Regions from separate parts of the Haloimpatiens massiliensis genome, predicted to be linked through region 2. Evidence: riboswitches for the same ligand, from Rfam matches in the RefSeq annotation. Region 2 holds a riboswitch; each other region holds the start of a gene.
What was found. Region 2 has a riboswitch for cobalamin ahead of C1715_RS14820 (ABC transporter substrate-binding protein). Riboswitches for the same ligand answer to the same signal wherever they lie in the genome.
Positions count from the first base shown of each region.

Region 1 (4,224 bases), 970 kb from region 2:
AAACAAAACGTGAATGATGCTGAAAGGATATACCTTCCCTCTCCACGTGATTTATTCCTGAGGCAGATACTTCAAGGAGACAATTTACAATATGTTCACTTAAAAGATTAACTTCATCTACATACAACATATTTCCATGAGCTTTTTTTAGTATTCCTGATTCAAAACTTTTTTCTCCTTTAGCAATTGCCTTTTCAATATCAATTGTTCCAAGTAGTCTATCCTCTGTTACATTTAAAGGTAATTCAATAACTTGCATATCTTTCATCAACTGAGCCAGCCCTCTTACTAGTGTAGATTTTGCTGTGCCTTTTTCTCCACTTATTAAAACCCCTCCTATAGATGGATTAATTACATTGAGCATAAGAGCTTTTTTAACTTTTTCCTGTCCTATAATTGCCGAAAAAGGATATACACAATTTCTTTTCATCACCCTAAAACCACTCCTTTCTCCTTCATAATCCTTCAATTATAATCTGTATTCTATCAATTGTATGTTTCTATTAAGCCATTGCTATTTCATTTATTATTTCTTCCACTCTGGAAAAGTTTATAACACCTTCTTCAAATGGTTTTCTTCTCATTCTATGTGGAAGTGTAAGTTCTGCTGCTTCTATCATATCTTTGCTATTAACTTTATATCTACCATTAAAGGCAGCTATTGTTATTGCAGTTTTAATCATACTTATATCTGCTCTGTGACCATCTACATCCATTTCTATACTTATGGATGCAGCCATTTCCAGTATTTTATCATCAAAAATTACTTCTTTAAGAACTTCTTTCGCTTTTAAAATTTTATCTCTTAACTTCTGCTGTTCTTCATTATAGCTTGATATAAAAGCTTCTTTATCCTTTTCATATTCAAGTCTTCTTTTTATTACTTGAACTCTTTTGTCATTATCCCTTTCTCCTATTACATCAACCACCATGCCAAATCTATCTAAAAGTTGAGGTCTTAAATCTCCTTCCTCTGGATTCATAGTACCTACAAGAATAAATTTTGCTGGATGAGAAAAAGATACCCCTTCTCTTTCTATGGTATTTACACCCATAGCTGCAGAATCTAATAAAACATCCACTACATGATCATCCAGAAGATTTACTTCGTCAACATAAAGAATATTTCTGTTTGCCTCAGCTAAAATTCCTGGCTCAAATTTCTTTTCCCCCTTTTTAATTGCATATTCAATATCTAAAGTACCTACTACCCTATCCTCTGTAGCACTAACAGGTAAATCTACCACTTTCATTTTTTCCTTAACTTCACTTAATTTTTTACCTGCCGATGCTTTTTCACAACATTTCGCACACATAGTACTTTTATCCTGAGGATTACATCCAAAAATACATCCTTCAACCTGTGTTTTTTCTGGTAAAAGCTCTGCTAAAGCGCGAACTGCTGTAGATTTAGCCGTTCCCTTCTCTCCTCTAATTAAAACTCCTCCAAGAGATGGATTTATAACATTAAGTATCAACGCCTTCTTCATATTTTCCTGTCCAACAATTGCTGTAAATGGATAAACACTCATTATATTTTTCATTTGAAAAACTCCTCTCATTCTTCTAACTTATAAGTTATAACTTGTCCCTATATTCAAACCGCAAATATCAAAGTTCGAAAATACTATCATAATAGGAACATCTAAAGCTTGTTGATTTTAAAAATTTCATAATGTTTTTTGTGAATAAAGTATTTTTATTATGTAAAAAACAAAACCTCCGCAAAGCGAAGGTTTATATATCTATAATGAATAGTACCTTAAATATTTTACAAAAATACTTAAAGTCGTTGTTAAATATGTTTTACTTCCCTCCGAAGCTTCATATACTGATTTAGGCAGGTCTCCTGGCTTACGGGTCACTCTCTACCATCCTTCCCAGATTACTCCAGTGGATTTGGTTTCGTCTCCGTATACAGTAGCGGGGGCTGCAGTGGATTTTAACCACTTTCCCTATTAAATCATCATCTGATACCTAAAACAACATATTAAATTTTTAACGCAATTGTAATTATAGCAATTGGTTCTATAAAATGCAAGATTTATAATTTTAGCTCCAAGTCATTTTCTCTAGTTCAATATGGCTGCGATACCAATCATCATTTTGTAAAAGTTCTTCAGGAGAACCTGAACTTTTAACTCTCCCATCCTCTAAAATTACCACTATATCACTGGCAATTATAGATGATAAACGGTGCGATATGGACAATATTGTATGGGCTTCACTTGCCTTTTGCAGTACAGATACTATTTTCTCTTCTGTAATAGAATCAAGATTAGCTGTAATCTCGTCCAAAAGAAGTATAGGAGGTTCTGTCACAATGGCTCTTGCTATTGCCAAAAGCTGCTTTTGTCCCTGTGAAAAAAGTGTATGACTCGTTATTTGAGTGTCTATACCATTTTCCAAAGTTACTATATAATCTGTCATACCTACAAAATACAAGGCATCTTCAATTTGTCTCCTTGTAATATTCTCGTCCTTAAGACTAATTTGATCTGCTACTGTTCCCTTTATAATATGAAAGTCTTGATCCACATATCCAAATATTTTACGTTTTTGCGAATTGGGGATTTGGTAAACATCAATGCCGTTTATTGTGATGCTCCCCTTTGATGGTTTAAGAATCCCCATAATCAACTTGAATAATGTAGATTTTCCAACCCCTGTTCTGCCTACAAAAGTAACCTTCTCATTTGATTTTAAATTAAGATTAATATTCTTAAGAACATCATTGCCCCCTTCATATTGAAAAGTGACATCATTAAATGATAATCTATCGTCTCCACCTATATTAATGATATCCTCTATCTTTAATTCATTTTTCTTAGAGTCATCCTCGTTTTCATCGTAAAAATTATCCACTCTGTGGATGCCAGATAAAGCCTTTTGAATACTTTGTAGTTCCACACCCAAGTTCTCAATAGGTGTAAATAAGTTAGATATTAATTCAATGGATGCTGCAACCATACCTAAAGATATACCTAGATAATTTAATTGTTTCGATGACAATATTACAATAAGTCCAATAACTGTAGCACGAATAATCTGAATAATTGGAGAGAATACAGAATCATAAAAATTTACCTTCTCAACTGTTTTGTAATTATCAAGTAAATGTTTAGTATAGTTCTTTTCCATGTAATTTTCTTTGCTATAGGATTTAATCATCTGTATATTTTTTAAGCTTTCGGAAATATGATTGTTTACCTTGCCTACCAATATTCGATTTTCAATGTGTGCCTTAAGCATTCTTTTTTGAAAAATTCGTGTAATACCGTAAATAATAGGTAGCAATATTAAAGTTAACACTCCAAGCTTTGCACTAAACATCCAAATAGAAATTAAAATACCTATAATCTTAAAACAATCAACTATCATTCCGATGATGCCACTTGTAAACAGAGAGTTGATTGCGTCCACATCATTAGTAAACAGTGAAACAACTGTTCCCGAACCATTAGAGGAGAAAAACCTTGCATTTATTTTTTCAAGCTTTTCCATCATTTTAATTCTTATTTCCTTTGTAATTTTTTGTCCCAAAACCGTAAGCAAAACCTCTTTAACAAAATCAAATATTGCAATAAACAATAATACAGCAATATATATAACCGCTAAAAACAGTAATCTCTCAGAGTTTTTGGGCACTATATTATAATCAATTATATGCTTCAATATTTGAGGAGGAATTAAACTTGTAAAAACAACTCCACAAACGGAAAATATCAATAATAAACTTATACCTATATTGTTTTTAATTACTTTAATAGTAGACTTTTTTATTAAACTATTCTCCATCATTGTTTCTCACCTCCGTATACTGCAAATTGAATATTTTACTATAAACTTGAGATTTTTTCATAAGTTCATTATGAGTACCATACTCTACTGTCTTATGGTTATTTAGTAATACAATCCTATTAATTCTAGTGAAAATAGATAAACGGTGAGAAACTAAAATAATTAAACTATCCTTATAATTATTTTTTATATTTTTAATAATTTTTTCTTCTGTCTTCATATCCACTGCTGAAAAGGGATCATCTAATATTATAATTTTGTTTTTATTAATAAGAGCCCTTGCCAGTGCTATCCTTGCCTGTTGACCACCACTTAATTTAATTCCACTATTTCCAACTAAAGTGTTTTGTCCCTGAGGCATTGTTGCCAAATCTGTATCAAAGCAAACATCCTTTAAAACAGCAGTAATATCCTTTTTACTAC
Region 1 covers NZ_LT854640.1:429,836-434,059, reverse strand. Annotated here, with positions in the region: gene C1715_RS10210 (magnesium chelatase subunit D family protein) at 1-430, opposite strand, end outside; gene C1715_RS10205 (magnesium chelatase ATPase subunit I) at 504-1,544, opposite strand; cobalamin riboswitch at 1,823-1,996, opposite strand; gene C1715_RS10200 (ABC transporter ATP-binding protein) at 2,053-3,801, opposite strand; gene C1715_RS10195 (ABC transporter ATP-binding protein) at 3,788-4,224, opposite strand, start outside.
Region 1: linked by a shared signal. The riboswitch ahead of C1715_RS10205 (magnesium chelatase ATPase subunit I) and the one ahead of C1715_RS14820 (ABC transporter substrate-binding protein) in region 2 are both predicted to bind cobalamin.

Region 2 (4,224 bases):
TTATTTTTTTTGTTTTTTCTACATTTACTCCAAGACTTTCGGCGGTAGTATCTCCAGTTAACATAATATTTAAGTCTTTGGATAAAGATATTATTATAAAGGAACCTATTAATATTATAGGTACTACTATTTTTAGTTCTTTCCAACTAGCAGATGAAACGCTACCCATTGTCCACATATATATATCTTCTAATTGATTTCTATTAAAGAGCATAAGTATTGATATTATGGAAGAAAGCAAAAAACTCATGGTTACTCCAGATAAAAGTAGTGTATTTGTGGGAAGCTTTTTTCCAACTCTTGCAATATTGTAAACAAATAAAGTAGTTAATGTACCACCTAAAAAAGCGAAAAATGATACCCCGATAACGCTATTCCAAAAGGAAAAATTTAATATTATACCTACAGTAGCACCTAAAGCAGAACCAGATGAAATGCCTAGTATATAGGGGTCTGCCATAGGATTTCTAAATATAGCTTGAAAAGAGCAACCTACTACAGATAAACCTATACCTATTATTATGGACATTAGTATTCTAGGTAAACGTATATTTAATACTATTAAGCTTTCAGAAGCTTTAATAGTAGAAGTATCTATTAAATTATTAATAAAAGGAAGTTTTGAAAATAAAATTTTCATAGATTTAAAGAAGTTTATATCAGCAGCACCCAATGCAGCACAAAATATTATAATCAAAAACAAAATAGTAGTGAGAGTAATAAATAATATATTGTAGTGTTTCTTTTTTTCTATAGAATGCATGATTTTTCTCCATTTCAAATTATTCTTTAAAGGACTATTGACAATACAACCATTTGTATTAGGTGTCAATAGTCCTTTATAGCTGTTTATTTAAATAATTCAGGATGTATAATTTTTGCTAATGCTTCAAGACCGTCTGCAAGTCTAGGGCCTTGTCTATCTAAAAGATTGTTATCTATTTCATATAGTTTGTTATTTTTAACAGCAGATAAATCCTTATATCCATTTGTATTTTGTATTCCTTTTTTAGAATCGAAATATTTAGAGCATATTACCATATCAGGATTTTTTTCTATAACTTTTTCGATACTATATTGCCAACCTTTAACGTCAGAAGCTATATTTTTTCCACCAGCAATTTCTATAAGTTCATTTATAAAAGTATCACCACCAGCGGTGTAATCACCAAATTTACCATAGGATATTACATAGTATATAGAAGGTGTAGATTTACCTTTAACTTTTTCTTTTATAGATTCTACTTTCTTTTTCATATTTGAAACTATTTCATTTGACTTTTCTTTTGAATTTAATATAGTACCTAATTTTTCTATGGTACTATATGCTCCATCTAGATTATCTTTACCATAAAGTACTACGGTTTTAATATTTAATGCTTCTAGCTTTTGTAAAACTTTTTTATCAAAATGAGTAGAAGCAATAACTAAATCTGGTTTTAATTCAGCTATTTTTTCTATATTAGGATTTTTAAGACTTCCTACAGATTGAATTTTTTTAGAAGCTTCTGGATAATCACAATAATCCGTCCTTCCAACTAATTTATCTCCTTTTCCAAGAGCAAAAATAGTTTCTGTTATATTCGGAGCTAAGGAAACTATCTTCTCAGGTTCTTTTTCTATAGTAACATCTCTATTATATGAATCCTTTATGTTTAAAGGATAAGAAATTTTCGTATCATCTTTGGTTTTAGATGAGTTAGAATTTTTATTACTACAGGCTGCTAGGGAGAATAGCATTGTTAAAAATAAACAACTTACTATAAACTTTTTAAATCTTTTCATACGAATCCTCCTAATATTTTTAATTTTAACAATATAAAAAACCATTATCTTGCGTAAAAAAGATAATGGTTACAAAAAACAAACCAATGTCAGCTTTATCCGCGCAAGCTAATATTAAACCATTATAGGCAGGTCTCCTGACTTAGAATCATCATCTATTGGCGCCTTCCCTAAATTAAATTAAGTGGCATATAGTCAATAGACTCTTCGTTACAGTGGCGGGACCGTATGAGATTTTCACTCATTTCCCTTTTAAACATCATAGTACCTATAATATTAATTATTTAATAAATTTACAAAATGATTATAGCACTTATGTATTCTTTAATCAAATGATTTAATGAGTATACTGTAAGTGGTAGTTCCCATTAATATTTTAATGTAGAGAGTTTTTATGTAAAATTTAAAATGGTTAATTATAAAATTTCACTACATTTTACATTTTTGTGGTTTAATCATAATATAAAAATAATAAATTTTAAGTTTTTGGTTACTAATAATTTTATATTAATGTTATACTAGATATTAGTTAATAATTATAATACTATTACTGAGAAAGGAGGTAACGTTATAAGTTTCTAAACTTTTTAGTAAATATTAAAAGGTGTAAACTTTAAAAGTTTACAAGAAACTTTTAACGGTAAATCATCAGTGGGAGAAAAACCTTCGTTAAAGCGAAATAAAAGAAAAGAGAATAAAACTATTAAAAGGAATAGTTTGTATGATGCAGCATATGAATTATTTATAACTAAGGGGATAAACAATACAGCTATAGATGATATAGTAAAGAAAGCTGGAGTAGCAAAGGGAACTTTTTATTTATATTTTAAGGATAAATATGACATATTTGATAAAATAATTTTAAAAAAGAGCTCCGTAGTAATTAAAGAAGCTATGTCAGAAACTGAGAAAAATAAAGAAAAATTTGATGATTTCATAGAGGCTATAATATTTTTTATAAACTATTTAATTGAATACTTTAAGAATAATAAAATGCTTCTAAAATTAATACATAAGAACTTATCTTGGGGCATATACAGAAAAGCCGTGTATGATATAGATACTAATGAGGATATGAAAAGACTAGTAGATATATTTATGAAAAATATAAATTCTGGTGAATATGATATAGAAGACTCGGGAAAAACTCTATTTATAATATTAGAGTTAACAAGTTCTATATGTTACAGTGGTATAATATTAGAGGAGCCAGATAATATAGATAATATGAAACCGGTACTCTTTAAAAGTATAAGAAAAATATTAAAAAAATAAAATATTAACAAAGTAAAAGAACAATTATAGTTAATTTAAAGTGACTATAATTGTTCTTTTTATTTAGTATTTTTATAAATGATTTATAAAAGTACAAAGCTATAGAAAAATTATTAAAACAAAATGAATTTATCTATATATATAAATCTAATCATACATTCTAAGCAATAAATGAATAAAAAACTTGCAAAAGACATGTGAATAAGTTTACTTCCTTTAAAAGGTAAAACATACAATGAACCATATATAAAGGGTTTACTATATAAAATTGTTAAAAAAATAATAAAGAGTTTTCTGAAAAAAGGTATTTTAAATTAATAAAAATTCATATATAATAGTATGTAACATTTAAAAGGAAGGGAGTATGTTTATGAGCAAAGAAGTGCAGGTTAAAGAAAGGGAGCAATGGGGCTCTAAACTTGGCTTTATATTGGCGGCAGCAGGATCGGCAGTAGGACTTGGCAACTTATGGAAATTTCCTTATAAGGCAGGAACAAACGGAGGAGGAGCTTTTGTACTTGTATATGTAATTATAGTTTTATTGTTAGGGTTTAGCTTGATGATAGCTGAAATTGCTTTAGGAAGGCATACTCAGTTGAATGCTATAGGTGCCTATGCAAAAATCAGCAAAAAATGGGGTTGGGTAGGTGCTCTTGGAGTTTTTGCAGCTTTTCTTATATTATCTTTCTATAGTGTTGTAGGCGGATGGGTTATTAACTACTTAGTAAAGTCAGCAACGGGAGCTTTAAAAGTAAGTGATCCAGAAATTCTAAAGGGGATATTTGGAGGATTTGTGTCTTCTACTACTATGCCTATAGTATATAGTGGGATTTTCATGATAATTACTCTTGCTATAGTATTTATAGGTATTGGTAAAGGAATAGAAAAAGCAAGTAAAATAATGATGCCATCTTTATTTGTCATAATTATTATTTTAGCAATACGTTCTGTTACATTACCAGGAGCTATGGAAGGTGTGAAGTATTTTATAATTCCGGATTTTTCAAAAATAACAATGGATGTGGTTCTTGATGCACTGGGACAGGTTTTTTTCTCTCTTAGCTTAGGTATGGGGTGTATGATAACTTATGGAAGTTATCTTGGAAAAGACACTAATATACCTAAAAGTGGAATTATAATTCCTTTAATAGATACAGCAATAGC
Region 2 covers NZ_LT854640.1:1,397,991-1,402,214, forward strand. Annotated here, with positions in the region: gene C1715_RS14815 (FecCD family ABC transporter permease) at 1-763, opposite strand, end outside; gene C1715_RS14820 (ABC transporter substrate-binding protein) at 850-1,785, opposite strand; cobalamin riboswitch at 1,896-2,072, opposite strand; gene C1715_RS14825 (TetR/AcrR family transcriptional regulator) at 2,437-3,060, shown strand; gene C1715_RS14830 (sodium-dependent transporter) at 3,431-4,224, shown strand, end outside.

Region 3 (4,224 bases), on a different contig from region 2:
ACAAGCCAAGGCTGATTTAGACCAGCTTCTTTAAGAAGCTCCTCCTTTGTAAATACTTCCTCTACACTTCCTTCTCCTACTACCTTGCCCTTACTAAGTACATACACATAATCACATATGTCATATATAGAATCCATGTTATGGCTAGATATAACTATCTTCTTGCCCTCTTCTCCTAGCTTATGTATTATTTCTGTGACACTTTCAGTCATCACTGGATCCAATCCTGCAGTAGGTTCATCAAGTAATATTATATCACTATCCATAGCTAAAACACCTGCCATAGCTACTCTTTTTTTCTGACCATAACTTAAAAAATGTACCGGTTTTTCCTTAAATTCGTAAGCTCCTGTTTTTCTTAATACACACTCTACTCTCTCTTTTATTGTATCCTCAGGAAAGTCTAAATTTCTAAGAGCAAAAGCCACATCATCATACACATTAGAATAAAATATTTGCTTATCTGGATCTTGAAAAACTATACTTACCTTTTGCCTAAATTTCCTTAAAAACTTCTTATTATATTGAATTTTCTCACCCTCATAAATTACCGAACCTTTTTTAGGTTTTAATATTCCTATGATATTTAAAAAAAGTGTTGACTTTCCACAACCATTAGCCCCTATTATTCCTATTCTATCTCCCTTATTCATATCTATGTTAATATTATCTAATGCTACAGTTCCATCCTCATACACATAGGTTAAATTTTCCGTCCTAAGCATATTTTCATCCCCTTCTTTTATCCATTAAAAGTTATGTTTTAAGAGTATCTTATTTAAATCACCATGCAATTATCATTTATCTACTATATTTTCTTTTTCATCTTAAATTCTACATTTTAAACTCTCCATCATAAAGCTTACTTTCTAATGATATAATTAATTCTTCATATTTAAGCATAACTCTTACAAATAAGCATCGTATTAAAAGCGAAAGAGACTTATAAGAATTTTTTCTATTATTATACCCAAATCTCATTTCTTGAGCAGTGTGTATTTCCTTGCACTCTTCTAAAAATATAAATATAAATCTATAAATTAATATTAAAAGTTCAATAAATACCTTAGGCAATCTAAATTTTTTAAAAACCACTATAAGTTGATTCATAGGTATAGTTAATGCCATAAAATATGTGGCAGCTACACAAGCCATAGCTCTGAAAAATACATGTCTGCAGGTAACAATTGCATCTCTAGTTATGCCTATGTAATTTTTTGACAGTGGTAGTGCCCATAAAAACAATTCCCTTTTAGGAGAACAGGATATTAAAATAGTTATAAGACTCACAATTAAAAAAGCTGTAGGGATACAAAGGAGTTTAGTATACTTTTTAAAAGGAATTCCAGCAACTCCTACTGTTAGTATCAGTAGAAATAGAAAAATACATAGATTAAATCTATAATCCCTCATATTTAGGGATAAAATTAGTATTCCTATGGCAAAAAAGAATTTTGCCATAGGATTAAAATTTCTTAATCTATTGGTGTATGCATATTTATCTATCAGAAGCACTTTTTTTCTTTCCTTTAAAATAACCTAATGTATATCCTATAACCCCTGCACCTATAGCTCCTTGTGCACAGAAAAGTAAACTTTCTATTTCTCCACTTGGTGGTTCCCAAATGCTTTCAAACCATGGTTTATATCCTGGGTTTATTTCCGTTATAGCCCCTTCTGCCTGATCATCAGCACCTGCAAATTCAGCTCCGCTCTTAAATACTAAAGGAGTTATAATAAGTGCCAATGTTATTAAAAGTAAAATTATATTCTTCTTTTTTGTTGAAGTGCCCGTATTAGTTGATGCTTTCATCTTTTAACACCCCTTCACGTTTATAATCTAAAAGTAGGTTGTAAACTACAGTAGTTAAAAGTCCCTCTGCTATAGCTAAAGGTATTTGAGTTACTGCAAATATACCTAAGAATTTTACAAGTGAAGCTCCTATACCTCCTGATGTAGCTGGAAAAGCTATAGATAACTGAGTAGCTGTAACAACATATGTAGCTAAATCTCCTAAAGCTGCTGCGAAAAATACACAAGTTGATGTCTTAACATTGTTTTTCTTTAAAAGTTTAAATATTGCATAGGATACTAAAGGTCCTACTATTGCCATAGAAAATGTATTTGCACCTAATGTAGTTAGTCCACCATGAGCAAGTAATAATGATTGAAATAATAAAACTATTATACCTAGCACACTCATAATTGTAGGTCCAAATAAAATTGCTCCAAGCCCTACTCCTGTTGGATGTGAACAACTTCCTGTAACTGACGGTATCTTTAAAGCAGATAACACAAAAACAAATCCTCCAGCTAAAGCAATTAATATTTTCTTATTAGGCTGCTCCTTAAATATCTTATTTAAATTTTTAATTCCCATTACTAAGAATGGTATTGTAACTATAGCCCAGAAAATACACCATTTTGCTGGCAAAAATCCCTCCATTATATGCATAGCTTGTACAGTGGAAGGCGTAATAACTGCTAGTAATGCAAGAGCTGCAGCTAATTTAAGTTTTTCTTTACGCATTTTATATCCCCCTCTTAATTTTTATATTTATTTTAAATAAATCACAGGATTTAAATAGTAAATAGAGCTAATAAATATATTCAATAATTGAGGTGAGAAGATACACACAAATAAAAAACCCTAACCAATAGGTTAGGGAATTTTTTCTTATAATCATCTATTTAACAGAATTAATCCATTAAAATTATACAATAAATTATAAGTAGTCTCTTCCCTCCGAAGGCATACTTTAAAATCTTAGGCAGGTCTCCTGACTTAAGTTCTCTCTACTTGTTGGCCTTCCCGTATAATACAGTGGCATAGTCAACTTTCGTCCCTCTTACAGTAGCGGGGGCTGTATTGGATTTTCACCAATTTCCCTTTTAATATTAATAACCTAAATTTTTCTTTTTTAAATTTTACAATCTAACGATACCACAAAAAGTCAAAATATTCAATAGTATATAAAAATTTCTCTTATAAGTTGTCCAAATTAAAATTCATAAAGTACTGAGCACATAGCTACTCCTGCACCTACAGAACAAAATACTGCTTTAGCTCCTCTAGGTATATCCTTGCCCTTAACAGCATGATGAAAAGCTACTATCGGGCTAGTTGTGCCAGTGTATCCATACTTATCTCCAATATAAGTGAATTTATCATGGTAATCCTCTATATTTAAATATTTAGCAGTTTCCGTAATAAATTGCTTTGAATATTGAGATAATAAAAAAAGCTCTATATCATCAATTGTAAAATGAAATTTTTTTGAAAAATATGTAATTGCCTTTGCCCATTCTGGAGCAAAAAAATCCAAATGAAATCCTCTCCACCTTTGCTTTTTTTCATATTCTCCTACATCATTATGTCTAGCTTTTGTCATACCACAAGCTGGAGACATTATTGTATCATAATATTTAGAGACAGTGGTATATTTTGAATCTAATACTCCTCTAAGAGTTTTCTCCTCTTTAGCTTCTAATATAAGGGCTGCTCCTGCATCCCCAGAAGCAGGATAAGTGTACTTACAATCTTCTCTTGCTATTGAAGACACGTATAATCCTCCACACACCAAACAATATCTTATATCATCGTTTGTTTTCATCATTCTAGATGCTTGATCCAATGCAACAACCATTCCTACACAATTAGAATTTAAATCATATACTATATGTGCATTTTGGGCATTTAATTCTTTATTTATTATTAATGCATTAGATGGCGTTAAATATTCTGGAGTATCTGATGAAAATACTATCATATCTAATTGTTCTGGTGATATATTTGCACTTTTTAATGCCTCCCTAGAGGCTTCTAGCGCCATAGTTAATGCATTTTCTTCTTTATTATCGATTACATATCTATATTTCCTCCCTAGATTATTTAAAAGTGCCCTTATGTCTACATCCTTATTGTCAAAATGTTTAATAAAAAATTCGTTTCCTACCCTTTTCTTTGGATGGTACACACCTGTGCCTATGATATTTACATTTCTAAACCCCATAATCTGTCACTCCCATTCGTCTATTTTAAAACTTTTATATTTATATTTATAATTTTAATTAAATATTTAATGAAACTATATATACCTTTTAAAAATATATTATCAATTTTTTGCATATTATTCAATAACTATATTATTTTCTCATAAATCTACTATTATATTGTAAAATCGTTAAATTTTTTATAATTACAAACGATAATATTATTGCTT
Region 3 covers NZ_LT854635.1:47,530-51,753, reverse strand. Annotated here, with positions in the region: gene C1715_RS01080 (energy-coupling factor ABC transporter ATP-binding protein) at 1-725, opposite strand, end outside; gene cbiQ (cobalt ECF transporter T component CbiQ) at 835-1,515, opposite strand; gene C1715_RS01070 (energy-coupling factor ABC transporter substrate-binding protein) at 1,499-1,813, opposite strand; gene C1715_RS01065 (energy-coupling factor ABC transporter permease) at 1,797-2,531, opposite strand; cobalamin riboswitch at 2,755-2,926, opposite strand; gene C1715_RS01060 (ketoacyl-ACP synthase III) at 3,004-4,014, opposite strand.
Region 3: linked by a shared signal. The riboswitch ahead of C1715_RS01065 (energy-coupling factor ABC transporter permease) and the one ahead of C1715_RS14820 (ABC transporter substrate-binding protein) in region 2 are both predicted to bind cobalamin.